3 regions of the Pseudarthrobacter sp. RHLT3-21 genome follow, and region 1 is predicted to be linked to each of the others. Evidence: predicted binding sites of a transcription regulator. Region 1 holds the regulator's gene; each other region holds the start of a gene.

What was found. The regulator Rex, encoded in region 1, represses fermentation and respiration genes when NADH is low (regulators of the CRP and FNR family bind a similar motif). The targets are predictions, from matches to a motif close to CTTGTGAANNNNTTCACAAG.
Region 2: a site for Rex is predicted at 5,465-5,484, ahead of AC50YA_RS12325 (queuosine precursor transporter). Genes of this name have one in related genera too.
Region 3: a site for Rex is predicted at 6,060-6,079, ahead of AC50YA_RS02210 (glyceraldehyde-3-phosphate dehydrogenase). Genes of this name have one in related genera too.

The regions. Positions count from the first base shown of each region.
Region 1 is NZ_JBWZCI010000012.1:22,662-32,073, reverse strand. It holds gene ccsB (c-type cytochrome biogenesis protein CcsB) at 1-268, opposite strand, end outside; gene resB (cytochrome c biogenesis protein ResB) at 268-1,998, opposite strand; gene AC50YA_RS13935 (cytochrome c biogenesis CcdA family protein) at 1,998-2,753, opposite strand; gene AC50YA_RS13930 (TlpA family protein disulfide reductase) at 2,769-3,404, opposite strand; gene AC50YA_RS13925 (histidine phosphatase family protein) at 3,406-4,086, opposite strand; gene AC50YA_RS13920 (YceI family protein) at 4,289-4,837, shown strand; gene AC50YA_RS13915 (hypothetical protein) at 4,945-5,655, shown strand; gene AC50YA_RS13910 (hypothetical protein) at 5,902-6,699, shown strand; gene AC50YA_RS13905 (redox-sensing transcriptional repressor Rex) at 6,758-7,483, opposite strand; gene AC50YA_RS13900 (glutaredoxin family protein) at 7,574-7,828, opposite strand; gene AC50YA_RS13895 (HAD family hydrolase) at 7,943-8,764, shown strand; gene AC50YA_RS13890 (30S ribosomal protein bS22) at 8,896-8,994, opposite strand; gene AC50YA_RS13885 (helix-turn-helix domain-containing protein) at 9,152-9,364, opposite strand.
Region 2 is NZ_JBWZCI010000009.1:155,298-164,709, forward strand. It holds gene AC50YA_RS12300 (NUDIX hydrolase family protein) at 1-473, shown strand, start outside; gene AC50YA_RS12305 (DUF6707 family protein) at 560-1,597, shown strand; gene AC50YA_RS12310 (SRPBCC family protein) at 1,659-2,384, shown strand; gene tgt (tRNA guanosine(34) transglycosylase Tgt) at 2,418-3,761, shown strand; gene AC50YA_RS12320 (dienelactone hydrolase family protein) at 3,830-4,579, shown strand; gene AC50YA_RS12325 (queuosine precursor transporter) at 4,582-5,313, opposite strand; gene AC50YA_RS12330 (TetR/AcrR family transcriptional regulator) at 5,495-6,151, shown strand; gene AC50YA_RS12335 (TIGR01777 family oxidoreductase) at 6,184-7,101, shown strand; gene AC50YA_RS12340 (hypothetical protein) at 7,098-7,508, shown strand; gene AC50YA_RS12345 (hydroxymethylpyrimidine/phosphomethylpyrimidine kinase) at 7,505-8,401, shown strand; gene AC50YA_RS12350 (serpin family protein) at 8,456-9,412, opposite strand, start outside.
Region 3 is NZ_JBWZCI010000001.1:462,193-471,604, reverse strand. It holds gene mptB (polyprenol phosphomannose-dependent alpha 1,6 mannosyltransferase MptB) at 1-1,451, opposite strand, end outside; gene orn (oligoribonuclease) at 1,614-2,246, shown strand; tRNA gene AC50YA_RS02230 (tRNA-His) at 2,375-2,447, shown strand; gene def (peptide deformylase) at 2,563-3,135, shown strand; gene AC50YA_RS02220 (HNH endonuclease family protein) at 3,154-3,951, opposite strand; gene AC50YA_RS02215 (hypothetical protein) at 4,077-4,280, opposite strand; gene AC50YA_RS02210 (glyceraldehyde-3-phosphate dehydrogenase) at 4,362-5,840, opposite strand; RNA gene rnpB (RNase P RNA component class A) at 6,110-6,496, opposite strand; gene AC50YA_RS02200 (YaaA family protein) at 6,553-7,317, shown strand; gene AC50YA_RS02195 (zinc ribbon domain-containing protein) at 7,399-8,154, opposite strand; gene AC50YA_RS02190 (Nif3-like dinuclear metal center hexameric protein) at 8,217-9,146, opposite strand; gene msrA (peptide-methionine (S)-S-oxide reductase MsrA) at 9,246-9,412, shown strand, end outside.

The sequences.
Region 1 (9,412 bases):
GCTCGGCCCGCCCTACCGGTCCGGCCAGGTGCGAGTCCACCCGGTCCGCTGCCACACTGTCCGCTGCCGCGGCTGAGCCAGCGCCGGCCATTGCGGGCACCTTGGTCCCGGCAGCCTCGGCCGCCTTCAGGTCAATTGCGCGCAGCGCCTTGCTGCTCTTGGCGAGGTCCCAGGCAAAGGCGATGAACGCCACGGTGTACGTGCCGGCGGCGAGCAGCATAAACAGCTCGCTGTACTGGCCCATGGTTTCGTTGATGGCGAACGGCATTACTGGTCCTTTTTCGGCCCGGTGGGGCCAGCTGGGGAGGTGAGCGATACTGCGCCATTATCGCCCTGGCGGCTGGGAGTTTGCTGGGTGCCGGTGGAATCGGAATCCTCAAGCTGCCACTCTTCGGAGAGCAGCTTCCTGATGACCGCCGCCTCCGCGGCTAGCCGGTGGTCCTCACCGCGGGCAAGCAGGCCATACTCCACCATGGTCCGGCCGTCCTCGTGGGTCCCGGTCCGCACCCAGACGCGACGCCGGTTCACATACAGCGAGACGATCAGGCCACCCACGGCCAGGAGCGCGAAAATGAGTGCGTAGACCTGGCCCGGATTGTGGTGGATGTCCACGCCCACGTACCGCTTTACGCTGTCAAAGCTGATGCTGCCTTTGCCGTCCGGCAAGGTGTAGGTGCTGCCCGGAGCCAGGGTGATGCCGCCGGCGTCCAGGTTGCGGGCGTTCAGCGGCGTGAGGTCACTGACGTCCAGTTCAAAGACGTTCTGCGGCGAGCCGGCGTCCAGGCCAAGGTCCCCGAAGTAGGAGTTCAGGGTCAGCCGCGGGTTGAACAGGTCCGGATCGCCGCTGAAGGACACACCCTCGTCGGTGACAAACGCCGTGGGCAGGAAGAACCCCACGAAGCCCAGCTGTTCGGGCCGCGCGTCCGGGACCTTGATCACCAGGGACGAGTAGTAGTTGTCACCCTGGAGCTTGGCCACCACGGGACCCTGCATGGCCACGTTGCCGGCGCCGTCGCGGATGGTCACCACGGGCGCGTAGCCGTTGCCGGTGAGGTAGATGCTGGTGCCGCCCAGGGTCACGGGATCGTTGACCTTCAGGACTTCCTGCTTGGCGGGCGATTCAGGGGTTTCCCGGGTGGTGACTTCGGCGTTGAAGTCGATGGGCTGACCGATTTTGCCCGGTGATTCGCGGTCAAACAAGACGTCGAATTTGTCCAGCTGGATGGAGTACGGCTGCAGCTGGCTGGACTGGAAGTTGGTGCCGGGGGTGAACTGGTCGTAGCCCACCAGCGTGTTCACGAAGGTGTCGCCCTCCACCAGGATGCGCTGGCCGCTGTAGCCGAACAGGCCGCCCACGGCCACGGACACCAGGACCCCGATCAGCGAGGTGTGGAACACCAGGTTCCCTACCTCCTTGGCAAAGCCGCGCTCGGCGCCCAAAGACGGCCGCGCGCCGTCGTCGTCCCTCACCTCAACGCGGTAGCCGCGCTTCTTCAGCACCCCGGCGGCACTGCGGATGGCGTCCGACGCCGGGAGGCCGGCGTCGGCGGGAACCACCAGAGTGCCGTACTCGGGGAGGCGGGATAGACGTTTGGGGGTCCGCGGCGGCTGGGAGCGCATGGCCTTGTAATGGGCGATGGCGCGCGGGACCACGCAGCCGATCAGCGAGATAAACAGCAGGATGTAGATGGCCGAGAACCACGCCGAGGAATAGACATCGTAGAGCTGCAGGGTGTCCAGCAGCTTCCCGTAGTCCGGGTTGTCCTTGATGTACTGCGTCACGATGGACGGGTTGGCCGGACGCTGCGGGAACAGCGAACCGGGCACCGCGGCAACGGCCAGGAGCAGCAGCAGGAACAGCGCCGTGCGCATGCTGGTCAGCTGGGTCCAGGCCCAACGCAGCATCTCCACCGGCCCCAGGACAGGCAGCGCCGCCTCAGTTTTGGCGGCGGCACCGGGTGCCGGGGACTTTTTGTTTGCTTTCACGCGCTCGCTCATCAGATCGGCAACTTCACATCGGTTTGGAACCAGTACTGCAACTCGGTGACCCAGGTGCCCCAGACGCCGCTGGCCATCAGGAGGCCAAGGACCACCAGGATCCCGCCGCCGGTCCGCTGGATGGCCAGGCGGTGCGTGCGGAAGAAGGACATCACGCCCATGCCGCGGCGCACCGCCAGGGCAATCAGCAGGAACGGGATGCCCAGGCCTAGGCTGTAGACAAATGCCAGGAAGGCACCCTTGGCGGCGGAGGAACCGCCGGACAGGCTCAGGAGCTGGACGGCGGAGTAGGTGGGGCCGATGCACGGCGCCCAGCCCAGGCCGAACGTGAGGCCCAGCAACGGCGCGCCCCACAGGCCGGCCGGTGGCTTGGCGTGGATCTTCGCATCACGCTGCAGCCAGCCGAAACCGCCCATAAACACCACACCCATGAGGATGACCAGGACCCCCAGCAGCTGGGTGATCCAGGCGTTCTGCGAGCCGGTGATCAAGGTGCCCAGTTGGCCGAACGCTCCGCCCAGCAGGACAAAAATCACGGAGAAGCCCAGCACAAAAAGCCCGATGCCCGCGAGCATCCGGCCGCGCTTTTGCTTCTGCAGGTCCACGCCGCTCAGGCCGGTGACGTAGCCCAGGTAGCCCGGCACCAGGGGCAGCACGCACGGCGACAGGAAGGACACCAGGCCGGCGAGCAGCGCCACCGGGATGGCAAGCAGGAGCGAGCCGTTCAGGATGGTTTCGGCGAAGGGGCTGTTCACGGTCCGGGGCCGCCGCTACTCTGCCACGGCGGCGGTGATGAGGGATTTGAGGGTGCCCTTCTGGATTTCGCCCAGCACGCGCGAGGCCACGCGGCCCTGCTTGTCCAGGACCAGTGTTGTGGGGACTGCCCCCGGCGGGACCAGGCCGGAGACGGCCAGGAGCACGCCGCCGTTCTTGTCGTCGAAGCTGGGGTAGGTCAGGTTGAAGGTCTTGTCGAAGGCCTCTGCTGTGCCTTTTTCGTCGCGGAGGTTGACGCCGAAGAACTGCACGCCCTGGTCCTTGAAGTCCTGGTGCAGCTCTTCCAGGATGGGTGCTTCCACCCGGCAGGGTGCGCAGGCGGCGAACCAGAAGTTCAGGACCGTCACTTTGCCCTGGAAGTCCGCGGAGGCTACGGGGGTGCCGTTGAACAGCGTGCCGTTAATGGCGACGGCGGCCTTTCGGTCCGCCGCGGTGAACTCGGTCACCGAGCCGTCCCCGGCTACGTAGTTCTTGTTGTCGCCGGCTTTTGCCTGCTTGGCGAGGGCGTCTTCCTGGGCGCAGGCGGACAGTCCCAGTGTCAGGGCGGTCAGGGCTGCGCCGCCGGCGGCGAGTACGGCACGGCGGGATGCGGTGCTTGATGTTTTGCTGGATGTTGTGCGTGCGCCAGTCATGTCAGGCTCCGGGGGTGCTGGCGGCACCGGGAAGGAGTACGGCAGCGGGCTCGCTGTAGTCAACGCGCAGGAGCGAGCCGTCGTCGTCGAACACCAGGGAGGTGATGGACGTCAGCGTGCACTCGCGTTTGCGCGGGTCATGCCACAGCGGCTTGTTCTCGGCACTGAGGCGGGTGGCCCAGATGGGGAGCTGGTGGCTGACCATGATGGCTTCCGGGCCGTCGGTTCCGTAGTCCCCGGCGGCCAGGTCGATAGCTCGGAGCCGGGCGTCCTCAACAGCTGACCTGACGCGTGCGGCCTGCGCCTTGTACGGTTCGCCCCAGGACGGCCGGAACGGGTTGACCAGGTGGGGCCAGTGCTTGGGCTTCCGGAGCTCGGCCTTGGTGACCTTCATGCCCTGGAAGTAGTTTTCCGCTTCGATAATGCGGCCGTCTGTGTGGATTTCCAGACCAAGCGCCTCAGCCGTGGGAGCCGCCGTTTCCTGCGCCCTGACCAGCGGCGACGCCGCGAGGTAGACGATCCTGGCCCCGCGCGCGGCACGCTCGGCGAAGTGGTCGGCGAGCATCTGCGCCATCTCCCGGCCCAGCTCGGAGAGGTGGAATTCGGGCAGCCTGCCGTACAGAACGCGGTCAGGATTGTGGACCTCGCCATGGCGGAGCAGATGGACAGTGGATTGGGGCATGTTTACTAGTTTCTCAAAGATGGCGGGCTATCCGAAATCTTCTACATCCAGTAGAACTCAAACTTTTGGAAAAATGTTCCGGAACAGGGAACAAAACATGCAAATGCATGTTTATACTGGATGCAGCGGATAGTTGATGATTCAACAGATGAAGCGTCAAGCTATCCGGAAGTACCACCCGACAAACCCAAGGAGAAACACCATGACTCTTCCCGCAGACGTCACCACCGGCACCTGGATCCTCGACAACTCCCACAGCGAGATCGCCTTCACCGTCCGGCACGCCGGCATCAGCAAGGTCCGCGGCCAGTTCAAGGACGCCGTGGCAACCCTGGACCTCGCCGACAACGTGGCCGATTCCAAGATCAGTGCCACCATCCAGACCGCCAGCTTCGACTCCGGCGATGTCAACCGTGACGGCCACGTCCGCGGTGAAGACTTCTTCGACGTCGAGGCCTTCCCGGAAATCTCCTTCGTCTCCAACGGCCTCGTGGCCAAGGGCAACAGCTACGAGCTGACCGGAGACCTCACCATCAAGGGCGTCACCCGCCCCGTTGCCCTCGAGACCGAGTTCAACGGCGTGGCCGTGGACCCGTTCGGCATGACCCGCGCCGGCGTCTCCGCTGAAACCACCATCAGCCGCAAGGACTTCGGCCTGACCTGGAACGCCGTACTGGAAGCCGGCGGCGTGCTGGTCAGCGACAAGGTTGCCATCAACCTGGAGCTCGCGTTCATCGCACCCGCAGCCTAGCTTTTCTTCCCGAAGCACCCCGGCCGCCATTTCCCCGGAATCTGGCGGCCGGGGTGCTTTGTTTTATCCCCTAGATACAGGCGGACACGCGGTCTACAGTGAGACCCATGAGCAACAGTGAAGTACCACAGCCCCAGCAGCCCCAGCAGCCCGGCGCCGAGCAGCCCGGCGCCCAGCCGCCTGCCACTCAGCCGCCTGCCAGCAACGTTCCGCCCGCCGGCTACCAGCCGCCACAGGGTTACCCGCAGACTGGCCAGGCCTACTCGCAGCCAGGACAGCCCTACGGCCAGCCCGGGCAATCAAACAACCAGCCGGGCCAGCCGGGCGGCTTCCAATTTGCAATGCCCACCGACGGCCCCCACAACTTCAACGACGTCATGCCCAAGGGCGGTTTCTCCGGCATGTTCAGCGTGACCGGGCTGCCCACCGAGCTCAAGGTCTCGTACTGGATCTGGCTCATCGGCGGCATGCTGGGTGTACTGGGCGGCCTCTTCGGCATGCTTGCCACCCTGGCATTGTTTACCGTGGCGCCCGCATTGGCTGCGGTGGTCCTCCTTCTCGTCCTGGTGGCACTCGTCCTGGGCGCGGCTCAGATTGTCCTGGTCCTGAAGATGAAGGAAGGCAAGGAATGGGCCCGCCTTGCCCTCACAATCGTCGCCGGCGTTTCGCTGGTGCTCGCCGTGCTCGGCGGCAGTGTTGGCGGCGGCAGCGGGATCGGTAACAACTGGCTCGGCTTCCTCATCAGCGCCGCGGCAACCGTTCTGATGTGGCTGCCGAACTCACAGGCCTGGTTCAACTCCGTCAAGGGCCGCGCGTAGACGCATCCCACCCAGCTGGCCAGGCCATTACGGGCGCTTCTGGCCCTGAATAGACAGCCGCGCGTGCACGAATATCCCTGGAAACAGGGTCTTGAACGATCCGGGCTGAGTTAAGCCGGAATACCTCTCTGGAATGATCCCCCGCAGCACGCGCCGGGGGTACGGTGGAACCAAGCCGTACTGGGGGCAGGCCAGTTGGACTGCACCCAGCAGCCGAACTGACATCCGACCTGCAAAGGACCGCTCATGAGCACGCCTGTCCCGCCTCCCGTCCCGAACGAGCCCGAGCCCGGCAACCAGCCGCCGGCACCCCGATACGGCGAGAACAGCCCGCAGTTCGGGCAGCCCACTCCCCCGGCGCCGCAGTACGGACAGAACGCCCCGCAGTACGGCCAGCAGACTCCCCCGGCGCCGCAGTACGGACAGAACGCCCCGCAGTACGGGCAGAACACCCCGCCGCAGTTCGGCCAGCCCACACCTCCGCCCTATGGCCAGCAGCCGTACGGACAGTCTCCCTACGCGCAGTACCCCTCCGAACAGCCGCAGGCCACGGGATCCAACGGGATTCCCCAGCTGGTCAACATCTCGTTCTGGCTGCTGATTGCCGCGGGCGTTGTGTATGTCATCAGCCTGCTGATGGGCATTGGCATGCTCGATGACCCTGCGATGCGCAATGCCTTCGAAGACGCCATGCGCAGCGGCGGCGCCACCGGCACGGAGTTCGCCTACGAGGACCTCAAGGGCGTCCTCGCCGGATCGCTCGTGGTCTTCGCCATCATCGGCGCCGGGCTGTACGCGCTGGTGGCATTCTTCGTCCGCAAGGGCAAGAACTGGGCCCGCATCCTCGGCACCGTTTTCGCGGCGCTGTCGATTTTCGGCCTCTTCGGCGTACCGAGCCTCGGAACCGTGGGGACTCTCGCCGGGATCGCAGCCATCGTGCTGCTCTACCTGCCGGCGGCGGCTCCGTACTTCCGCAAGCAGCAGCCGTTCGGTAGCCCGTACGGCGCCCCGGGCACCACGCCTGGCAACCCCTACGGCCAGTAGTACCAACCAGTCGAAATCCACACCCTAACGGGCGTGGACCCCGCCAGCCGCCGAAGAACTAGGCGGTCCGGTCAGGGGTCTGCGCCCGTTGTGCGTGATAGGCGAGGATCTGCAGTTCGGTGGCCATGTCCACCTTGCGGAGGTTGACGCCCGCGGGGACCTGCAGCATGACGGGGGCGAAGCTCAGGATGCTGTGGACACCGGCCGCCACTACGCGGTCGCACACGGCCTGCGCCACGGTGGCCGGAAGTGCCAGGACCACCATGTTGGCGCCGGTCCGTTGCAGGACGGCCTCCATATCCGCGGCGTCGCTGACCCGCAGCCAGCCCACCTCATTGCCCACCACCATCTGGTCGGCGTCGAAAATTGCCACCACGTCAAAACCGCGGGACTCGAAGCCGCCGTAGCGGGCCAGGGCTTTGCCCAGGTTACCCGCGCCCACGATGGCGACCTTCCAGTCATGGGTCAGTCCCAGGGCCGCGGAGATATGGCGGCTCAGATACTGCACTTCGTAGCCCACGCCGCGCGTGCCGTACGAACCCACATAGGAAAGGTCCTTGCGCAGTGTTGACGAGCTCACGCCCGAAGCTTCTGCCAGGGATTCCGAAGACACCCGCTCGACGCCGTCGGACAGCAGCGTATTAAGGGCGCGCAGGTAGATGGTCAACCGTGCCACTGCTGCGGGCGGTATCTGCTTGGCCGCCTCTGTACCGTGGACAGGCTGCGGACCCTGGGCATTCTCTGCACCTTGGACAGCCTGGGGAGATGAATCCAGCGAAGTCACTATCCCCTCCATCCCATCGCGTCGTGACTCCACTCTAGAGCCCCGCCGCTGGTGCCAACAAAGCCGGTGTCATTCTGCGAGGCCGCTTTCCTATTGGGCCATGGCGCGTTGGAGGACGCGCTCCAGCCGGGCTTCGTCGATCTTCCAGAAATCGCGCTGGATTCCATCCACCAGGACCACCGGGATTTCCTCCGCGTACCGCTCACGCAGTTCCGGCAGCTCGTCCACCAGCTGTTCCGTCCACCCAAGTCCCAGCAAGGCAGTAACGCGTCCGACGGCGTCGCGCGCCTCTGCGCACAGGTGACAGTCTGCTTTGGTGATGAGGACTACCTCGGGTTTTGCCATGCATTAACCGTAACGCCCTTCGGGGCAGAAGGCAGGGGCCGACGGCGGGGCACGAGGAGGCACTGGCACTGGCACTAAAATCTTGGCCACCGAGTATTGACTAGACTCGTGGACATGCCCGAGGAGAAGTACGTCGCTGTGGTGACCCAGCCGGATGCAGTGATGCAGACCGGCGAAGCCGCCTTCTTCGACGTCGACAACACCCTCATGAAGGGCGCCAGCCTTTTCCACGTCGCCCGCAAGATGCACCAACGCGGAGCCTTTACCCTGACGCAGGCTGCGGGCTTCGCGTGGAAGCAGTTCAAGTTTGTGGCGCGCGGCGAGAACATGGACGACGTCCACGCTGTCCGCGATTCCGCCCTCACCCTCGCCGCGGGCATCACGGTGGAAGACGTCAAGGCCTTGGGCGAAGAGGTCTACGACGAAATGATCGCGTCCAGGATCTGGCCCGGCGCCAAGGCACTGGCGCAGCAGCACCTCCGCGTGGGCCGGCGGGTCTGGCTGGTCACCGCAACCCCCATTGAGGTCGCCGCGGTCATTTCCACCAGGCTGGGCCTGACCGGAGCCTTGGGCACGGTAGGCGAGGTTGCCGACGGTATGTACACCGGCCGCCTGGTGGGTGACATCCTGCACGGTGCAGCGAAGGCTGTGGCCGTCCGGGAACTTGCAGACGCCGAAGGCCTGGACCTCAAGCGGTGCTGGGCCTACAGCGATTCCTACAATGACATCCCGCTGCTGACAGTGGTGGGGCACCCGGTGGCCATCAATCCCGATGCCAGGCTCCGCCGCCACGCGCGGGACAACAACTGGCCGGTCTACGATTTCCGTTCCGGCCGCCGCGCAGCCACCCTGGGGCTCAAGGCAGCAACGGCCGGCGGCGCCGTGTACGGGCTCTGGCGCGGATACTCCCGGATGCGCGGCCCCGCATCTAAGTAGCGCTAACTGTCGCTTTGAGGCCTCATAGCGACAGATAGCGCTACTTCAGTTGGGCGGGTGTGACCACTTAGACGCAAAAAAATGCCCGCTGCCGGGAAGGCAACGGGCATTTCACGCTTGTCGAAGTATCTCTACTTCTTATTGCGGCGCTGGTGACGGGTCTTACGAAGCAACTTGCGGTGCTTCTTCTTGGCCATACGCTTGCGACGCTTCTTAATAACTGAACCCACGAAAGTTCCTCACAAACTAGATGCAGTACCTGTCTGATGGAAAAGGTCCGTGGACAGAGCTACAGAACTGAAACAACTGACAGATTCTTACAATGACGTAAAACGTTCCTTAACAGGGTACCGCTTCTTGGCGATGCCCACTGACCGCAGGTAATGCTCAGGCGGTTTCGGTGTGCCCGTCCACCACAGCACCCTTGAGGTACTGGTCGACGGCGTTTTCCGGGACCCGGTACGACCGGCCGAAACGCACCGCGGGCATTTCGCCTGAGTGGACCAACCGATAGACGGTCATCTTGGAGACGCGCATGACCTCGGCCACTTCGGCCACGGTCAGGAACTTCGCGTTCGAGAAGTTCTGTTCTGCGGACATTTCCCTATTCCTTTGCTGATGGATGACGACAGTAACCCCAGCTGTGTT
Region 2 (9,412 bases), on a different contig from region 1:
GGAGGCTCCCCATGATCTACGTGGAGGCCGTGCCGGTCAGGCTGGATCCGCTGGGTTTTGTGAACGAGGTTGGCACGCTGCTCCAGGCCGATGAGGACGGAAACATGATCCGGTCGCTTGTATCGGGCCGAGTGATCTACCGCGAGACCATCCGCGCCGCACTCCTTCGCCATATGGAAAAGGACCTGGGGCCGCTCGCCTTTCCGCAGCTCCCCATCAGCCCGGTCCCTTTCACGGTGGCCGAGTACTTCCCGGCCCCGTCCCAGACCGGCTTCACCGACGACCGCCAACACGCCGTGTCCCTGGCGTACGTCATCCCCGTCACGGGCGAATGCGAGCCCCGCCAGGATGCCCTGGAACTGACTTGGATGACTCCTGCGGAAGTGCTTAGCGCCGACGTCCAGCTCGAATTCAGCGGCGGCCGCGGCTCCCTGGTACGCCAAGCGCTGGCCTTTGCCGGAGTGGGTAACTGACGCCCGCGGGTTCCCCGGCGTCCCCGACTTCCGGGGCCCCGCTTTGTAGACTGTAGGGCGGACCGCAAGAGAACTTAAGGACTCCCATGACCGAAACCCCAGCCGCCAGGCACTACAGCGAACAGCAGGCTGGATCTCTGACCACCGGCGATCAGCTCCTCCTCCCCGACGGTGAACGCACCGCCGAAATCCAGCGCGTGGAGTTTGAACCGGATGATTTCGGGACCCCGGCGTTGGTCCTGGCAAACCTCACCGGCGGCGGCACTCTCCGCATCGCAGCCGGCTCCACCGTGAAGATTCTGGACACAACAGTCCGGGTCATCACGGTTCCGGACCCCACCCTCCAGGACACAACGCCCGACGCCGTCACGCAGCTTCCGGTCGCGGCGCAACCCCCTGCCGAACAGCCCCAACACACCGGCGAAGCGGAGGCAGCCCCGGCGGCTCCCGCCGTCGTCGTACCTCCCCTGCCGGCCATCCCGCCCGCGGCGAGTGGCCCGTCCGAGGAAGAACTGGCTCGGATTCCGGCGCCGCAGGGCACACCCGAAGCGGTGGTGGAGGCTGCCGCGGAAGCGCATCCGGACGCCGTTGGGGTGCTGCTGCTGGCGGACAAGCTGGCCAAGGGCATCAACTTCAAGTCCGGCAGCTGCCTCAAGGACCTCAGCGACCTCGCCCACGAACTGTTCATCACACACAAGGATCCGGACGGTGCGCTCACCGTGGCGGACCTGCTCAACGTCCTGCCGTTCGATGGCAACCCGGGCCGGTGGGCGTCCGTGGAGGCGTCGCTGGCGTTGTCCAGCTTCATCTGCCGCCAGGAGCGGCAGGAGGAGCGCGCCGAAGTCTACGAAAAGCTGCTGCGCACGCCGGAAAACCAGGAAACAGACCCATTCAAGGCGCGGATGAACGCCAAGGTGCGCCAGCGTTCGCTGAACGAACCAAATCTGTACGACAAAGAGATCTTCCGCTCGATCGACAACTCCAACCATGAAGCCGAGCGGGAGTGGCGGCTGCTGCGCCTCGAATCCCTGCTGTTCCTCCGGGCACACGGCGGGTCTGAGACGATCGGCGTCGGCGAACTCCAGCGCCGGATCAGCAACGAACTCGAGGCCGTCCGGGCCTGAGCTGTCCGGGCGGGGGAATTACCCCCTACCCGGGGCTGCGCCCGCGTTGTAGATTCGGGCTATGACGAACAATCTAAGCGTGGTGATAAATGCTGACGCGCCGCAGGTCTGGACCATGCTGCGCGAACCGGCCAAAGTGGCCCAGTGGCACGGCTGGGAGGCTGACGAACTGGCTGATGAGATTGACGGGATCTACTTCAGCAGCAACGTCGTTGAAGCCCCGGACCACACCAGCCTGACCACCAACGGCGGCGACGTCTTCGACCTGAAACCGGTGCCCGCCGGGACTCTGGTCAGCGTCACCCGGGCAGCCCTGGACCATAACTCGGAATGGGCGGCCTGGGACGAGGACATCACCCAGGGCTGGCTGACGTTCCTCCAGCAACTCCGCTTCGCGCTGGAACACCACCCGCACGGCAAACGGCACACGTTGTTCTTCGAACTTCCCGGTGAGCCGGCTTCCGCCATCGAAAAGCTGGGGTTATCGGACGTGCCCGCGCCGGGTGAGACGTACGTGCTGACGCTGGCTACCGGCGAGGAGATCACCGGCAAGGTCTGGTTCCACAGCAACCACCAGGTGGGGCTCACCGTCCACGGTTACGCGGGGCACGGGGACGGCCTGCTGATTGTGGCGGACCAGCCCGTCATTGAAGGGCTCAGGCCCCACGGCGGCGCCAGGGTGATCGCGTCGACATACGATCTGGGGGCCCACAAAGTGGAGTCCATCCATTCGCTCTGGGACAGCTGGCGGGCTGAGAACTACCCCACATCGGAAGCGGCCCACTGAGGGATCGGCGACGTTTGCTGGCACACTGGAACCGTGCCAGCCAACCCCGCCTCCGCTACATCTGTGTCCGTTTCGGCCGTCTCACCTGATCCCCTCTCAGCCGCGGCAGTCTCCGCCATAGCAGCGGACCAGTCGCAGTTTTCCTTCACCGTTGGCACACGGCTTGCTGACAGCTGTGCGGCGTCGGCCGCCCAGCTATCTGCCAACGGCGGCGAATTCCTGGGCCGCACGGGGACCATCAGCACGCCCCACGGCGAGATCCGCACGCCGGCGTTCATCGCCGTCGGGACCAAAGCCACGGTGAAGTCCGTCCTGCCGGAATCCATGGCGGACCTGGGTGCACAGGCGCTCCTGGCCAACGCGTACCACCTGTACCTGCAGCCCGGAGCGGACATCCTGGACGAGGCCGGCGGGCTGGGAACGTTCATGAACTGGTCCGGCCCGACGTTCACGGACTCCGGCGGGTTCCAGGTGATGAGCCTCGGGTCCGGGTTCAAGAAGGTCATCGACATGAAGTCGGTGGACACCTCCGGCCCGGACGACGCCGTAGCACCGGGCAAGGAACGCCTGGCCCACATCGACGACGACGGCGTCTGGTTCAAATCGTATCTCAACGGGGACCGCCACCGCTTCTCCCCCGAAATTTCCATGCTGGTCCAGCACCAGATCGGCGCGGACATCATGTTCGCCTTCGACGAGCTGACCACGCTGCAGAACTCCCGCGGCTACCAGGAGGAATCGCTGGAGCGCACCCGGTTGTGGGCACTGCGCTGCCTCGAGGAGCATTTCCGGCTGACCTCCGAGCGGGTGGGGAAGCCGTACCAGGCCCTGTTCGGCGTGATCCAGGGTGCGCAGTATGAGGACCTGCGCCGGAAGGCCTGCCGGGACCTTGGCGCCATGGACTTCGACGGCTACGGCATCGGCGGGGCGCTGGAGAAGGAGAACCTGGGCACGATTGTGCGCTGGTGCAACGAGGAGCTGCCGGAGGACAAGCCGCGGCACCTGCTGGGTATCTCGGAGCCGGACGACATCTTCACGGCCATCGAGAACGGCGCGGACACCTTCGACTGCGTCTCCCCCACCCGGGTGGCCCGCAACTCCGCGTTCTACACGCCTGCGGGCCGCTTCAACCTGTCCGGCGCCAAGTACAAGCGCGACTTCGGGCCGCTCCAGGAGGGGTGTGACTGCTACGCCTGCGCCAACTACTCGCGGGCCTATATCCATCACCTGTTCAAGGCCAAGGAAATGCTCTCCGCCACGCTGATCTCCATCCACAACGAACGCTTTGTGGTGAAGATGGTGGACGACGCCCGGCTGGCCATCGAAGCCGGGACCTTCTTCGAGTTCAAGGCCGAGACCCTGGCGCAGTACTACTGAGTCACACGCTCCCGGGTGGGCGGCGCCCGAAGGCGAGTCCCGCCGTCGTCCTCCGATATCCTGACCAAATGCTCATCGAAATCGCTGCCGCAGAAGGCACAGCCGAGGCCCTCATGGCCCGCCCCTCTTCCGGCGAAGGCCCCTTCCCCGGCGTCATCCTCTACATGGACGCCTTCGGCCTGCGCCCCCGCATCGAGGAGATGGCGCAGCGCATCGCCGACTGGGGCTACGTGGTCCTCGCGCCGAACGCCTTCTACCGCGAAGGCACGGCCGCGGAACTCGCGCCGGCCCTGGACATGACCACTCCGGATGGCCGGGCAGCTGCCGGCAAGGCCGCGTTCCCGCGCGTCGGACGCCTCACCACGGACAAAGCGCTGCCGGACATTGATGCGTGGGTGGAAGCGCTGGGAACGCTCGACGGCGTCGCGCCGGGTCCGATCGGCACGTTCGGCTACTGCATGGGCGCCCGTCTCGCCGTCCGCACGGCCATCGCCCACCCCGAAGCGGTGGCAGCCTGTGGCGGCTTCCACGGCGGCGGGCTTGCGAGCGATGCCCCGGACAGCCCCCATCTGGGACTCGACAAGGCCCGGGCGCGGTTCGTCTTCGGCCACGCCGACCACGACAAGAGCATGGATCCCGACGCCGTTGCGCGCCTGGGCGCGGCGCTTGACGATGCCGGGCTCAAGGCTTCCAACGAGATCTACGCCGGGGCGCCGCACGGCTATTCGATGGCGGACACCTCGATGTTCCACTCGGAGGCCACGGAGCGGCACTACGCCGAGCTCCGCGCCCTCCTCGACGGGACGCTCAAGGGCTGAGGCTAGGCGGGGGCTGACCCTGCGCCGTAGCTTGGTTCGCGCTTCTTGATCCACCCGATCACCAGGGACGTCACCGGGACGAACAGGAACTCAACCAGGGTCTTGTAGACAAAGCCCACCACCACGTAGTTCACGAACGTGCCGAAGTCGGTGATGCCGATGACGGAGGCGGCGATGCTGCAGAAAATCAGGGTGTCCACGAATTCACCGGCACCGGTAGAGCTCATCAGCCGCGCCCAGAGGGATTTCTCCCCGGAGCGGGCCTTCATCTTCACCAGGATCCACGAGTTGATGGTCTGGCCGGCCAGGAATGCCACCAGCGAGGCGAGCACAATCTGCGGCACCGGACCCAAAGCCCCCTCAAGGGCCACCTGCTTGGACGTGCCGAAGTCATCATCAAAGCCGGGCAGGGCGATGATCACCCAGTAGCAAATTGAGGCGAACACGGACAGTGCGAAAGTGGTGAAGATGGCTTTGCGAGCCACCTTGAAGCCGTAGACCTCGCTGATGACGTCGCCCAGGATGTAGGCAAGCGGGAAGAGGAAGAAGCCGCCGTCGGTGATGATCGGGCCGATCGCCACGCCCTTGGATGCGCCGATGTTCGACAGGATCAGCACCACGGCCATAAAGGCCAGCATGATGCCGAAGTACGGCGAGCCGATCGATGCAAATTTGGGTGCCGTCGGGGCGGAGCTGTCGATGGGCAGGGCGTCAGGGCCCGAGGGGGAAGACATGGGGAGATTCCATTCGTAGTGGTTCGCTCGGCGTACCGTTCCCGCAACGAAATTTGCGGCGGACGCCGGCTGTATTAGCACTGTCACGACATTCTCCCACCGAACATACATCGCCGCAGTTTTGAACACGTTCAGTTTCATGCCATACTCACTTTTGAACACGTTCAAAAGGGGAGAAATCATGGCCGCCAAGAGCGAACAGACCAGGCAACTGGTAGCGGACGTCGCGCTGCGCATGTTCCGCGAGATCGGATTCGAGAAGACCACCATGCGGGCCATCGCGGCCGAAGCCGGGGTCTCCGTGGGCAACGCGTATTACTACTTCGCCTCCAAGGACGACCTGGTGCAGGAACTGTACGTCCAGGTCCAGGCAGAGCATGCGGCCAAGGCGGACGAGGCACTCGAGGGCCTCACCGATCTGGGCAGCCGCCTGAAGGCCACGCTGCACGCCGGCCTGGATGTCATGGCGCCGTACCACCGCTTCGGCGCCGACTTCGCGGCCACTGCCATCCGGCCGACGTCGCCCGTCAACCCCTTCGCGGGCGAGTCGACGGCGGCCCGAGAGGCCTCGCTCGGCATCTTCCGGGCAGCGGTGGAAGGCGCCAGCCCGCCGGCCCCGAAGAAACTCCGTGCGGACCTGCCGGAACTGCTCTGGCTGGGCTACATGGGGATCGCGCTGTTCTGGGTGTACGACACGTCGGAAGGCCAGCGCCGCACCCGGAAACTCGTGGACGGAGCCGTCCCGTTGATCGCCCGGGGGCTTTCGCTGGCAAGGATTCCCGGCGTCAACAAGGTGCTGGACGATGTCCTCAGCCTGAGCCGCAGCATCCGCGACTGAACACGCCACCGAACACAAAGCAGGGGGAAGAAATGAACAGGACAAACACCGTGGTGCTCGCCGGAGCCTCGGGCTTCATCGGCACCTATCTCCGGGACCGCTTCGAACAGGACGGCTGGACGGTGCGCACCATCGGCCGCCGGGCCACCGAGGGTACGGCCGAAGCGGCCAACTGGAACGACGACGGCGCCATCACCAGGGTTCTGGACGGCGCCGACCTGCTGGTGAACCTTGCCGGACGATCGGTCAACTGCCGCTATAACGCCAGGAACAAGGCGGCCATCCTCGATTCCCGCGTCTCCACCACGGCGGCACTCGGCCGTGCCCTCGGACGTTGCGAGGCGCCGCCGTCGGCCTGGCTCAACGCCAGCACCGGCACCATCTACCGGCACGCGGACGACCGGCCCCAAACAGAGTCCGACGGCGAACTCGGCACCGGGTTTTCCGTGGACGTGGCTCGCGCCTGGGAAGGCGCCCTGGACAAGGCCCGCACCCCCGGGACGCGGAAAATCCCGCTGCGGATCTCGATCGTCCTGGGGCCTGGCGGCGGCGCCCTGCGGCCCTTTGCTACGTTGGCGCGGCTTGGCCTGGGCGGACACATGGGCCACGGCAATCAGAAGTTCAGCTGGATTCACGTGGAAGACCTGTACCGCGCCGTCCGCTTCCTCCAGGCGCGAACGGACATTTCGGGCCCCGTGAATGTCGCCTCCCCCGACGTCGTGGATAACCGGGAACTGATGCGGCTGGTCCGCCGGGCCTACGGCGCCAGACTGGGCATCCCCACACCCGCCTGGCTGCTCCGGCTTGGGGCCGTACTGGTCCGCACGGACACCGAATTGGTGCTGAAAAGCCGGTGGGTGCAGCCGCAGAAGCTTCTCGATGCGGGGTTCATCTTCCGGCAGCCCGAGCTGGGCCGCGCACTGCTCACCATCGCCAAAGGGACGGCATGAGCCGGCCGCACCGGCTGACGTTCGGCCCCGGAGCGTTCCTGTTGGGAGCCGCCATCACCGTACTGCTGTTCGGCTTTCCGCATGGTGCGACAGGCTACGTTTTCGGAATCCTTGCCGCCGTGATTCTCGGCATGCCCCTGGCCCTGGCGACGGGAATCCTGATGCGGCCCGTCCGTGACCAGTGGCTCCATATCCTGGCGATTGGCGGGGCGGGGTTGGTCACAGGCCTTCTTACCCTCCCCTTCCTCATGGGGACCCACTGGCACACCATGTGGGGGTTGGTCCTGTGGACCGGATTCTGCGCGGCCGTAGGGAGATCGGCTGTGGTTGGCCGCGTGACCACACATGACCACGGTGAACACGCCGAGCATGTTGGCCCGACGCCGGATGGCAGGATAGTGCCATGACTTTAGCTTCAGCTGCCCTCCAGTCCCCCGTGTCCGCTCCCGCCGTCGTCCTGACCATCGCGGGGTCCGAAGCGACGGGTGGCGCCGGTGCCCAGGCCGACCTGAAGACGTTCCAGGAGCTGGGCGTGTTTGGTATCGCCAACCTGACCTGCATCGTGTCCTTCGATCCGAGCGACAACTGGAACCACCGCTTTGTGCCGGTGGACCAGCAGGTGATCGCGGACCAGTTGGAAGCCACGACGGCGGCCTACGGTCCGGCGTCAGGGGTCACCGCTGGCGGGGCGTCAGGCGAGCCGTCGGTGCCGGGCCGTCCGGTCCTGGACACCGTGAAGATCGGCATGCTGGGCAGCCCTGCCACCATCAGCACGGTTGCGGCGGCACTGAAAACGGGCCAGTTCCGTAACGTGGTGCTGGATCCGGTGCTGATCTGCAAGGGCCAGGAGCCGGGCCACGCACTGGACACGGACCAGGCCCTGAAGACGCAGATCCTGCCGCTGGCCACGTTCGTCACGCCCAACCACTTCGAAGCCGAATCGCTGTCCGGCCTGGCGATCACCGACGTCGAGTCCTTGAAAGCCGCAGCAGTCCTCATCCACGAGCTCAGCGGCGCTGCAGTTCTCGCCAAGGGCGGGGTGCGGCTGGCTGGCCCGGACGCCGTCGACGTTTACTACGACGGCGAGACCCTCGAAGTCCTCAGCGCTCCCAAGGTGGGCGACGTGGCGGTGTCCGGTGCCGGCTGCTCGCTCGCCGCGGCGGTGACGGCAGAACTTGCCAAGGGGGCCACGCCGCTGGAAGCTGCCCGGGCCGCCAAGGACTTTGTCACGGCAGGCATCCGCAACCGCGTGGCCTCCGGCGCGCCGTTCGACGCCCTCTGGCAGGGTGGCCCGCGCTAAACCAGCAACCCCGGACGCTCTCTCACTTCCTGCATGTTTTTCCCACACGCTCTATCAGACGGCACGGCTAGCGGGGGTCGGCCACCGTTCCCATGAACAGCGGCAGGCCGGTCTCCACGTGCACGATCTGGTAGTGGAACGGCCTGTCGAAATCGATGGTCCGCTCGGGCTGCGGCGGGCGCTGGTGGCCATTCCGTTGATCTGGGTTACCGCGGCCGCGATGGTGCCCTTTTCGGCGACCGTGATGTTGGCAGCCTGGGCGGCCTGGGTGATCATCATCTGCGGCTGGATGTTGTTGAAGTCCTCCGTGGTGTCGAGCGTCTTCTGCAGGCCCAGCGACTCGAAGACCTTGCGCAGGTCAAAACTGCTCTTGTGGTCCCAGCGCGGTAGCTGGATGTGCACTGACGCGGGCTGGGGTGTATCAAAGATGTCGGCGATTTCCATAAGCTTTTCCACGCCAAAGGCCGCAGAGGCGGGGCGGGTCGCGGGATCGGTCGTTTCTTCCGGCAGGACCAGCCGCATGACGAAACCGTCGGCGTAGGGAAGGTCCACACCCTGCCAGCCAACACCTTCCGCAAACTTCATCTTGAGTTCGTTATGCATGGCTGGCGCCTCGATTTCCTCGCCCGCGGCTGTTGTGAAGGGCAGGTCAGAGGTGGCGTTCGGGTCGAACGGTGCGCTCCAGGCGGAGGCAAAGTACAGGGAATTGAGCAGGCTGAATGTGTTGTCCGGGTCGTACTTCGCGGGGGCTTCCTTGATCCGGCCGCCAGTGTTCCGGTTCACCCAGGCATCAATGGCGGGCTTCGTTGCTCCCTCATCGCTGAAGTCCACGGGATACACGCCGGTTCCGTAATGCCGGGCCAGAGTGTCCAGGAAGGACTCCCCGGTGGGCACGTCCTTGTCCACGAAGAGTCCGTTGGCGGCGTGCATGACCGGTTTTCGCGGCGGGTTGTCCTCATCAACGGCGCCGGGGTCGCCGTCGAACATTTCGAGCGAGCGGAGAACCGAGTT
Region 3 (9,412 bases), on a different contig from region 1:
GCCGCCGCGAACCGGGCCAGGACCAAAGCAAGTCCCAGGTCCTCGGTCTGGAGGTAGGGAAATACCTCCAGCTGGTCGGAAATGGCGTAGATCATGAAGAACGAGACGATGAAATACAGGGCTTTGACCTGCCAGTCATTGCGGATGCCCGTCACCGCGAACAGCGGGATGAGCCACACCACGTACCAGGACTGGATCATCGGTGCCAGCACCACAATGGCCGCAAAGGCTAAGGTGAGGCGGCGAATCAGCCGCTCATGCTCACCCTTGAAGATCTGGAAGGCGACGATGCCTATGGCAAGTATTTTGCCGGCGTCGAACACCCAGTCTGCGATGGTCCACCCGTCGAGGCCGAAGGCATTCGAAACGGAAGCGACCACGAGCCCTACCAGGCCCACCGGCGCGTACCAGATGAAGAGGCTGCCAGGGGCGGACAGCCCGTTGACCCAGCCGAAGCCGAAACCATTGACCAGGCTCAGCCCATACAGAATGGCCAGGCTCAGCCCTCCCGTCAGTCCCCAGAATAGGAATTTCCGCGGCCAACCGGCATTCTTGCCTGCCCAGATCAGGCCGATGAACGGCAGGAAAACGATGGTGATGGGCTTGACGGCGATGGAAAGTGTGACCAGGACTATGCCCAGCACCACGCGCCTGGTGGCCGCGTAGTACAGCCCGGCAAGGGCCAACCCGATCATGAGGGCATCGTTGTGGACACTGGCGATGAAGTTGGTGAGGAACAGGGGGTTGGCCGCGGTGAGCCACAAGGCGCGGTGCGGATTGACGCCGTGAAGCTCTGCCAGCTTGGGCACAAAAATGACGCAGAGGACCACGCCAAACAGCGCAACGAGCCTGAAAAGCATGACGCTCGCCTCGGGCTGGACGTTGGTGGACCAGACCACAAACTGCTCAATCCACAGGAACAGCTGGCCGTACGGCACGGGAGCTTCGGTCCACTGTTTGTCGGCGCCAAGCTGGAAATAGTTGGAAAGCGCCGAGATGCCGTTCTCGTAGGGGTTGAAGCCCTCCACCATCAGCCTGCCCTGACCTATGTAGGCATACACGTCGCGGCTGAAGAGCGGGACGGTGAACATCAACGGAAGGCCCCACGCGGCGATGGCCTGCAGCGTTGCCTTTCGCGCCGCCGGCCCCCACACGCGGACCCGCTGGCCGAGCCTCAGCCAGGAACGGACCAGGAGCATGCCGCCCACCGCAACCAGCACGATGGCCAGGGCAACGCCGATGGCCTCCGTGCGCATCCAGATAAAGATCGGCACCCGGCGAAGTTCGGAAACGGGGGCCAGCCAGCCGACGCCGAGGGATCCGATAACCATAAGGACAGAGCCGACAAGACCGGCAAGGATGGGAGACCTGGCGTTATCCACTTCAGCCGCTGCGGACTCCGGGACCACGCTGGCGGCCATCTCCCCCGTTGCAGGCACAGGCGCCGTCATCTCAGGATCGTCCAATCTCTTTGCATTCGGCGCTCCAGCCCCGCGGGCGGCAGTGGCCGCCCGGGCCGCGCAGGCACAGCACGGCGGCAAAATCCTCGCCCCCATGTACCCGAAATCCTAGCATCGGACGGTTGCGCCGGAGCTAAACGGTAGGCTGGTCCGGTGCCTATATCTAACGAACGCATCGTCTGGATCGACTGCGAAATGACCGGCCTGGACATCAAGAACGACGCCCTGATCGAGGTGGCGGCGCTGGTGACGGACTCAGAGCTCAACATTCTCGGCGACGGTGTGGACGTGGTGATCAAGCCCGAGGATGCTGCCCTTGCCCAGATGAACGACTTCGTCCGGGACATGCACACCCGGTCCGGGCTGCTCAAGGAACTGCCGCACGGCAAGACCATGGCCGAGGCCGAGGCCGCCGTGATGGAGTACATCGAAAAGTGGGTGCCGGACCCGCGGAAGGCACCGCTGGGCGGCAACTCCGTGGGGACCGACCGCGTCTTCCTCTCCCGCGACATGCCGGCCGTCGTAGAACACCTGCATTACCGCGTGATCGACGTGAGCACCATCAAGGAACTCTCCCGCCGCTGGTTCGCCCGGGCTTACTTCCAGTCCCCCGCCAAGAAGGGTGGCCACCGCGCCCTGGGGGACATCCATGATTCCATCGACGAGCTACGCTACTACCGCGAGGCGGTTTTTGTACCGGCTCCCGGACCTGACAGCGCAACGGCCCGCGAAGTCGCCCAGCGCATCACTGCCACGCCCGGCACAGCAGGTATCCCCAAAGAGTAATCTGCACCACGTTTGGCGGAAATTTTCGCAAAAGCCCCAAAAGTGGCACAAGCACCCCCGAACAGCAGGTAAGCTATTTGAGTTGCCTTTCCAGAACACCGGATCACCGGAAATCTGCGGGGCACATGGTGGGCTTAGCTCAGTTGGCAGAGCGCCTGGTTGTGGTCCAGGAGGTCGCGGGTTCAACCCCCGTAGCTCACCCTCATAGGGCGGAAGTAACAGCCGTCCAGTTGGAGGCCGTACCGGATATCCGGTGCGGCCTCCATTTTTTTGCATAACGCCGGCGTCACGCCGCACGCACGAAGGGCCGCCTGACATGACAGTTCTGCCAATCACCGTCTGGGGAGAACCGGTGCTGCACCGCCGCGCCGCAGAGGTGGAGGTGTTCGACGACGAACTGCGCACCCTGATCGCGGACATGTTTGAAACCAACGACGCTGCCAACGGCGTGGGTCTGGCGGCGCCCCAGGTTGGGGTCGGCAAGAGAATCTTCATCTACAAGTACGACAATGACGACGGCGCTCCCCCCACCGGAGCCCTGGTCAACCCCGTGCTGACGCTGTCCAAAATCTCCGGCGCCGTGCCCGACCCCGACGACGAGGAAGAGGGCTGCCTCTCGTTTCCGGGCGGCGCATACCCGCTCAAGCGTGCGGAGTGGGCACGGGTGGAAGGCTTTGATGGCTACGGGCAGCCGGTTGAATTCGAAGCGACAGGCTGGTTCGCCCGGGTGATCCAGCACGAATACGACCACCTCGACGGAAAACTTTACGTCAACCGACTGACGGACCGCTATGCCCGGAAGGCCATGAAACAGGCCAAGAAGAGCGGCTGGGGCGTGCCCGGGCTGACCTGGATGCCCGGCGTGGATCCGGACCCGTTCGGCCACTAAACCGGCGCAGGCCACGCACTACCGGGCGCTGATGGTTGGCTGGTCCGGGCACGAGTCCAGGACACGCTTCATCGCATCCTTCTCCGGCTGCGTGACCCATAGTCCGTAGGACGCCTTCACCGAGATCTGGCGGGCAATATAGTGGCAGCCGATGTTCTTGTTCTTCGGCAGCCAGGTGGCCGCGTCGCTTGCGCTCTTCTGCTGGTTGGCGGGACCGTCCGCAGCGATGAGGTTCAGCGGATCGTTGGCCAGGCTCTGGCGCTGCTGCGGGGTCAGCCCCTGCGCGCCCTTCTGCCACGCGTCGCTGAGCGCCACGACGTGATCGATCTGGATTTCCTTGCTGCTCTCCGGGCCACGCCGGAACTCCATGGCTTTCCCCGTGTACGGCTCCTGGATGGCCCCTGTCGCTACCCTGCATTTGGACCCCTCCGAGAAGCCCACGGCGGTCAGGTCCCTCCGGAGGATGTCATTGCGGGTGTCGCAGCCGTTGCGGTCCACGTCCAGCCAGGCCTGCCCGAAGGCCTCACGCTGGTAGTTGTCCTTGGGAGCCCGCCCCTTGACGGCCAGCCCCTCGAGGGCGTCCCGTGCACTCCCCTGCGGTACTACGTGAACCGGAACCACGGGCTTCATCCAGGTCCCGTCGAAAACAGGCGCCTCGCTGGGTCCTGCGATTGCCGGTTCTGCCGCTGCGAACTGGCCGGCAGTGAAAAACCACACCGCAGAGCCCACCACTGACAGTGCCAGCACCGCCAGGAAAGTCCAGGCCTGCCTCGAGCGGCGGCGGGCACGGCGGTAGGCACGCCAGCTGACGGTCATGGGCAACCTGCTCTTCGGGAAATGTAATGCACCAGAAGAGCCTAGGCCACGCCTCTGACACTGAAGCAGTTGTCCACATTGGGGAGGAAGAGTGGCCGGGCAGGCCACCTACCTGCTAGGACCGGTTACTGCTCCCGGGCCACGCGGCGCAGGTCTTCTTCGGCAACCTGGAGGAGCCCCTCGAGCTGGCGCACCCGGTCCTCCCCGACGTCGCCGGACATCCGGGACGTGCGCGCCTGGTCCAGGAGCCTGATGGCTTCCTTGTGGTTGGCCTTGGCGACGTCGAGGGCGTGCTCAAGGGTGGTCTCGTGGAGAGTTTCGTTATCCATGCCACCAGTGTGGTCCCGATTCCCGGCTGATTCCAGTGAATCAGCCGGGAATGTCGGGCAGCCGGCCCGGCAGGCGAGCCTCTAGACAGCGATTGCGGCCAAGGCAGCAGCGGGTTCCTTGGCAGGGAAGGACGGCGGGTTGACGCCGGCCATCTCTTCCATAACCCGGACTACCTGGCAGCTGTAGCCGAACTCGTTGTCGTACCAGACGTAGAGGACCAGGTTCTTCTCGTTGGAGATCGTGGCCAGGCCATCAATGATGCCGGCGCGGCGGGAGCCGACGAAGTCCGTGGAAACCACTTCAGGTGAGTCGATGTAGTCGATCTGCTTACGCAGGTCAGAGTGCAGTGACATCTCGCGGAGGTAGTTGTTGACCTCATCCTTGGTGGTGCCGTTTTCCAGGCTGAGGTTCAGGATGGCCAGGGAGACGTCAGGGGTGGGGACGCGGATGGAACTTCCTGTGAGCTTGCCCAGCAGCTCGGGCAGCGCCTTCGCCACGGCTTTGGCGGCGCCGGTTTCGGTGATCACCATGTTCAGCGCGGCGGAGCGGCCGCGGCGGTCGCCCTTGTGGAAGTTGTCGATCAGGTTCTGGTCGTTGGTGAAGGAGTGGACGGTCTCCACGTGGCCGTGGATTACACCGAACTTGTCGTTGATGGCCTTCAGGACCGGGGTGATGGCGTTGGTGGTGCAGGACGCTGCGGACACGATCTGGTCCGTGTCCTCGATGGTGCGGTGGTTGATGCCGTGCACAATGTTTTTGAGTTCGCCCTTGCCCGGTGCCGTGAGGAGAACGCGGGCAACGCCCTTGCTCTGCAGGTGCTGCGACAGGCCCTCGGCGTCGCGCCAGCGTCCCGTATTGTCCACCACCAGGGCGTTGTGGATGCCGTAGGCGGTGTAGTCGATCGTGGCGGGATTGTCCGAGTAGATGACCTGGACCTGGACACCGTTTGCGGTGATGGTGTTGGCGTCTTCGTCCACACGGATGGTTCCCTCGAAGGAGCCGTGGACCGAGTCGCGGCGCAGGAGGCTGGCGCGTTTGGTGAGGTCCTTGTCCGAGCCGCGGCGCACCACGATGGCGCGCAGGCGCAGGCCGTGGCCGCCGCCCGCCTTTTCGATCAGGAGGCGGGCCAGCAGGCGGCCGATCCGGCCGAAGCCGTAAAGCACAACGTCGGTGCTGGTGCGGTCATCGCCGCCGCGCTTGCCCACTACCTCGGCAAGTTCGGCGCGGAGGAACTCTTCCAGGGTGGCGCCGTCGCCTTCTGCCTTGAACTTCTCCGCCAGGCGGGCGACGTCGATAGCTGCCGCACCAAGCTCCAGCTGCGCCAGGATGTTCAGCAGCGGTGCGGTCTCTTCGAGCAGGAGCTCGGTGTTGCTCATGCGGCGGGCGAAACGGTGCGCCTTGAGGATGTTCATGGTGGACTTGTTGATCAGGCTGCGGCCGTGAATGCTGGTCACCACGTTGTTTTCGCGGTACAGCCGGCCAATCACCGGAATCATGGCCTCGGCGAGAGCCTCCCGGCCCATCCACGTATCAAGACAAGAATCTGACGTCTGGCTCACAGAACTACCTTCCTCGGTTCAGCCGCATACGTCGTCGTACGCGGTTGGCGGCCACCTGATGTTGTCCAGGGGCTCTGGCACCGGCAGGATGCAGTCCATCCCGGGTGCCGTGGAGAAGCGTAAAGAAAGGCCGCCGGCTGCGAACGCAGACCCGGCGGCAGAACCTCTACGTTCGCTCTTCATTCTAGGCTGGAGCAGCCCCCGCGGACCGCCGCCGCCAGCGTGAAATCACTCACATGCGGGGCAGGTCCGTGCCGGGTGATGGTGGTGGGATGGGTTGACCGATACGCCGGGTTCTGTGCTCCCGTGCCGTTACCAGCGCGGGAGTAGCGGCCATCCATCTACGGACGCCGTTGCCGACGCCCTCCAGCGGCCTACCCGGACACTCGGGCGGGCAGCCCTCAAACGTGTCCTGTCTGGCCTTGCTCCGGGTGGGGTTTACCTAGCCTTCCCGGTCACCCGGGAAGCTGGTGGTCTCTTACACCACCGTTTCACCCTTACCTGCTGACCTTCCGTTGCCGGAAGACGCAGGCGGTCTGTTCTCTGTGGCACTGGCCTGCGGGTTACCCCGAGTGGGCGTTACCCACCACCCTGCCCTGCGGAGCCCGGACGTTCCTCGAGTCACTTGCGTGACGCGCGGCCGCCTGGTCAACCCATCCGCAGCCAGTCTACCGCCGGAAGGGGGAACCGCCGTCGCCGGTAGGATCGTACGGTGCTGATTCTGCTTCCCCCTTCCGAAGGCAAGACCCCGGCAGTCCGCGGGTCCGCCGTCGACTGGCCGTCACTGAGCTTTCCCGAACTCAACACCTACCGGGCCAAGGTCCTGGAGGCACTGGGGACGGTCAGCGCACATGAGGATGCCCTCGCCCTGCTGGGCGTCGGCGCATCGCTGCAGGACGACGTCGAACGCAACACCCGCCTCCATGCCGAACCGGCGGCCCCTGCGCACCAGATCTATTCGGGCGTTCTGTACGACGCCCTTGGCTACAAATCCCTGACCCTCGCGCAGCGCCGGAAGGCCGATGTTTCGGTGCTGGTGATCTCGGCACTATGGGGTGCCATCCGCTTCGCCGACCGTGTACCCGCCTACCGGCTGTCGATGGGAACGGCACTGCCCAACGTCGGCCGCCTCGCCTCGTTCTGGAAGCCACAGCTTTCGGAGGCCCTCGCGGAGTCCGTGTCCGGGCACCTGCTCGTGGACTGCCGCTCCAGCACGTATGCCGCGGCATGGGCACCGCCGCCGGCTCAGACGGTGGCCGTCAACGTCTTCACCGAGGTCAACGGCGTACGCAAGGTGGTCAGCCACTTCGCCAAGCACACCCGCGGCGAGCTGGCGCGGCACCTGCTGGCCCGCCGCGGCAACGCCCCGCAGACCCCGGCGCTACTGCTGAAGGCCGCGCGCGAAAAATGGGACGCGGAGCTGGTGGATGGTTCAGCGCGGAAGCCGCATGCCCTGAATATTCTCCTGCCCAACTAGGTAGCACTAACTGTCGTTTTGAGCGTTCAAAACGACAGTTAGTGCGACCTACTTGGGCTGCTAGCTAGTTGGGGCGGGCTGCTAGCTAGTTGGGGCGGGCGTGTTCCACTCGGCGGTGCGCACCAGGATGGCTCCCGAATCCGGGCAGAACACAATGACGTCTGCGGCGGCGGCCTTGATCTCGGCGAGGTCTCCGGGGCTCAGCTTCATTCCGGAGGCCTCAGAGGTTCCGTGGAACAACCGGGCGGCGCCCACTCCCCGCTTCGCCAGCGTCTTTTCGTAGACCGCCAGCATCCCGGCGTCAAGTCCTTCAGCGAATTCGGCACGCTTGCCACGGACAACGGCCGCTTCAGCGGCTACTTCGGCCAGGGCTTCATCGAGTTCGGCGCGGATGCCGCCGAACGAGCCCTGGACGTTGTCCACGATGACCTGCTGGGCAGCCTGCCGCTCGCGCAGCGAATCCAGGCGTTCCAGTATTTCCAGCTCAACGTCTTCAAGGTCCGAGCGGCGCTTGTTCAGCGATGCGATGTCCTTCTGCAGGGCAACGAGGTCCTTGGACAGCCCCGTTCCGCTGTTGAGCCGGGCTTCGTCGCGTTCGATGCGGGAGGCGACCTGTTCGACGTCGGCCTCGGCGCGCTTCAGCTCAGATTCGGCGTCATGGACGGCCATCTTGGCGGAGCCGAGTTCACCGTTGGCGACGGACAGGGCAGATTGCAGGTCCTCGATCCGGGGATCGGTTTCCAGGGCGCGACGGCGGTTGGACAGGGACTTGAGCTTTGCGTCCAGCCCCTGCAGTTCGAGCAACTTCAACTGTTCCGCCGGTGCTGCCTTGGCCACTATTTACCTCCGCTAAATCCAATCCGGCCGAAGCCGGGCACCGTATCGGCGCTCTATAGACTCTAGTCCCCGCCCGGAGTCAGAATGAAGTCCCACGGATCGCTGTTGGTGGTGCTTACCTGGATCTCGACGTCGTGGCCCTGATCGGCGAGCACATTACCCAGTGCCGACGCCGCGGCGGGAAGCCACAACCACTCGCTGGCAAAGTGCGAGACGTCAATCAGGTACGGCCGGCCGTTCACTGCCGCTTCGCGCGCTTCGGACGCAGGATGGTGGCGGAGGTCGGCGGTGACATAGACGTCGGCGTTGTTGGCCCGCACCTCGTTGAACAGGGAATCGCCCGCGCCGCCGCACACCGCAATGCGCCGCACCAGGCCGTCCTTGTCCCCTGACACGCGGACTCCCCCGGCTACGGACGGCAGGATGCCGAACACCCGGGCAGCGAAATCGCCCAGGCTCATCACGTCAGCCAGGTCCCCCACGCGTCCGATGCCTTCCTCGGGCAGTCCGTTCGCGGCAACCGTCAGCGGGACAACGCCCTCCAGTCCCAGCGCGTCAGCCAGGACATCGGAAACGCCCCCGACGGCGGAATCACCGTTGGTGTGGACGGTCAACAGCGCGGTTCCAGACTCGATCAGCCGGTGGATGGCCTGTCCTTTGGCGGTGGTGGCCGCCACTGACGTGACGCCTTTGAGGAGCAACGGGTGGTGGGTAATCAGGAGCTCCGCACCCCGCTCCACGGCTTCCTCGATCACCGTAAGCGTCGGATCAACGGCGAACATCACCCTCGTAACGGGCGCAGACGGATGGCCGGCCACAAGCCCCACTTCGTCCCAGTTTTCGGCCAGGGACTCGGGCCAGAGTTCCTCGACCGCCAGCAGCACCTGGCCCAGGGTGGGAGCAGCCGGACCGTCCGCTGTAGCGTCCTCGCCGAATAGCGTCCCGTCGTCGTGCTTGTCCGCATGTGTGACACCGATGTCTGCAGGTTCCATGCTCCCAGTTTTACCCCATCCGGCCATTTGCCCGGCATGTTTCAAAATCTCGTAGGGTAGTCAGGGAATCATCCGGCGCGCTCAACCATTGAAGAGGTCATGAAAACTTTTGTTCTTGGCGGGGGCTGCTTCTGGTGCCTTGACGCTGTCTACCAGAAAACCAAGGGCGTCGCGTCGGTGGTTTCCGGCTACACGGGCGGCCACGACCCCCAGCCGGACTACTACTCCGTCTGCGGCGGGACCACGGGCCACGCTGAGGTAGTTGC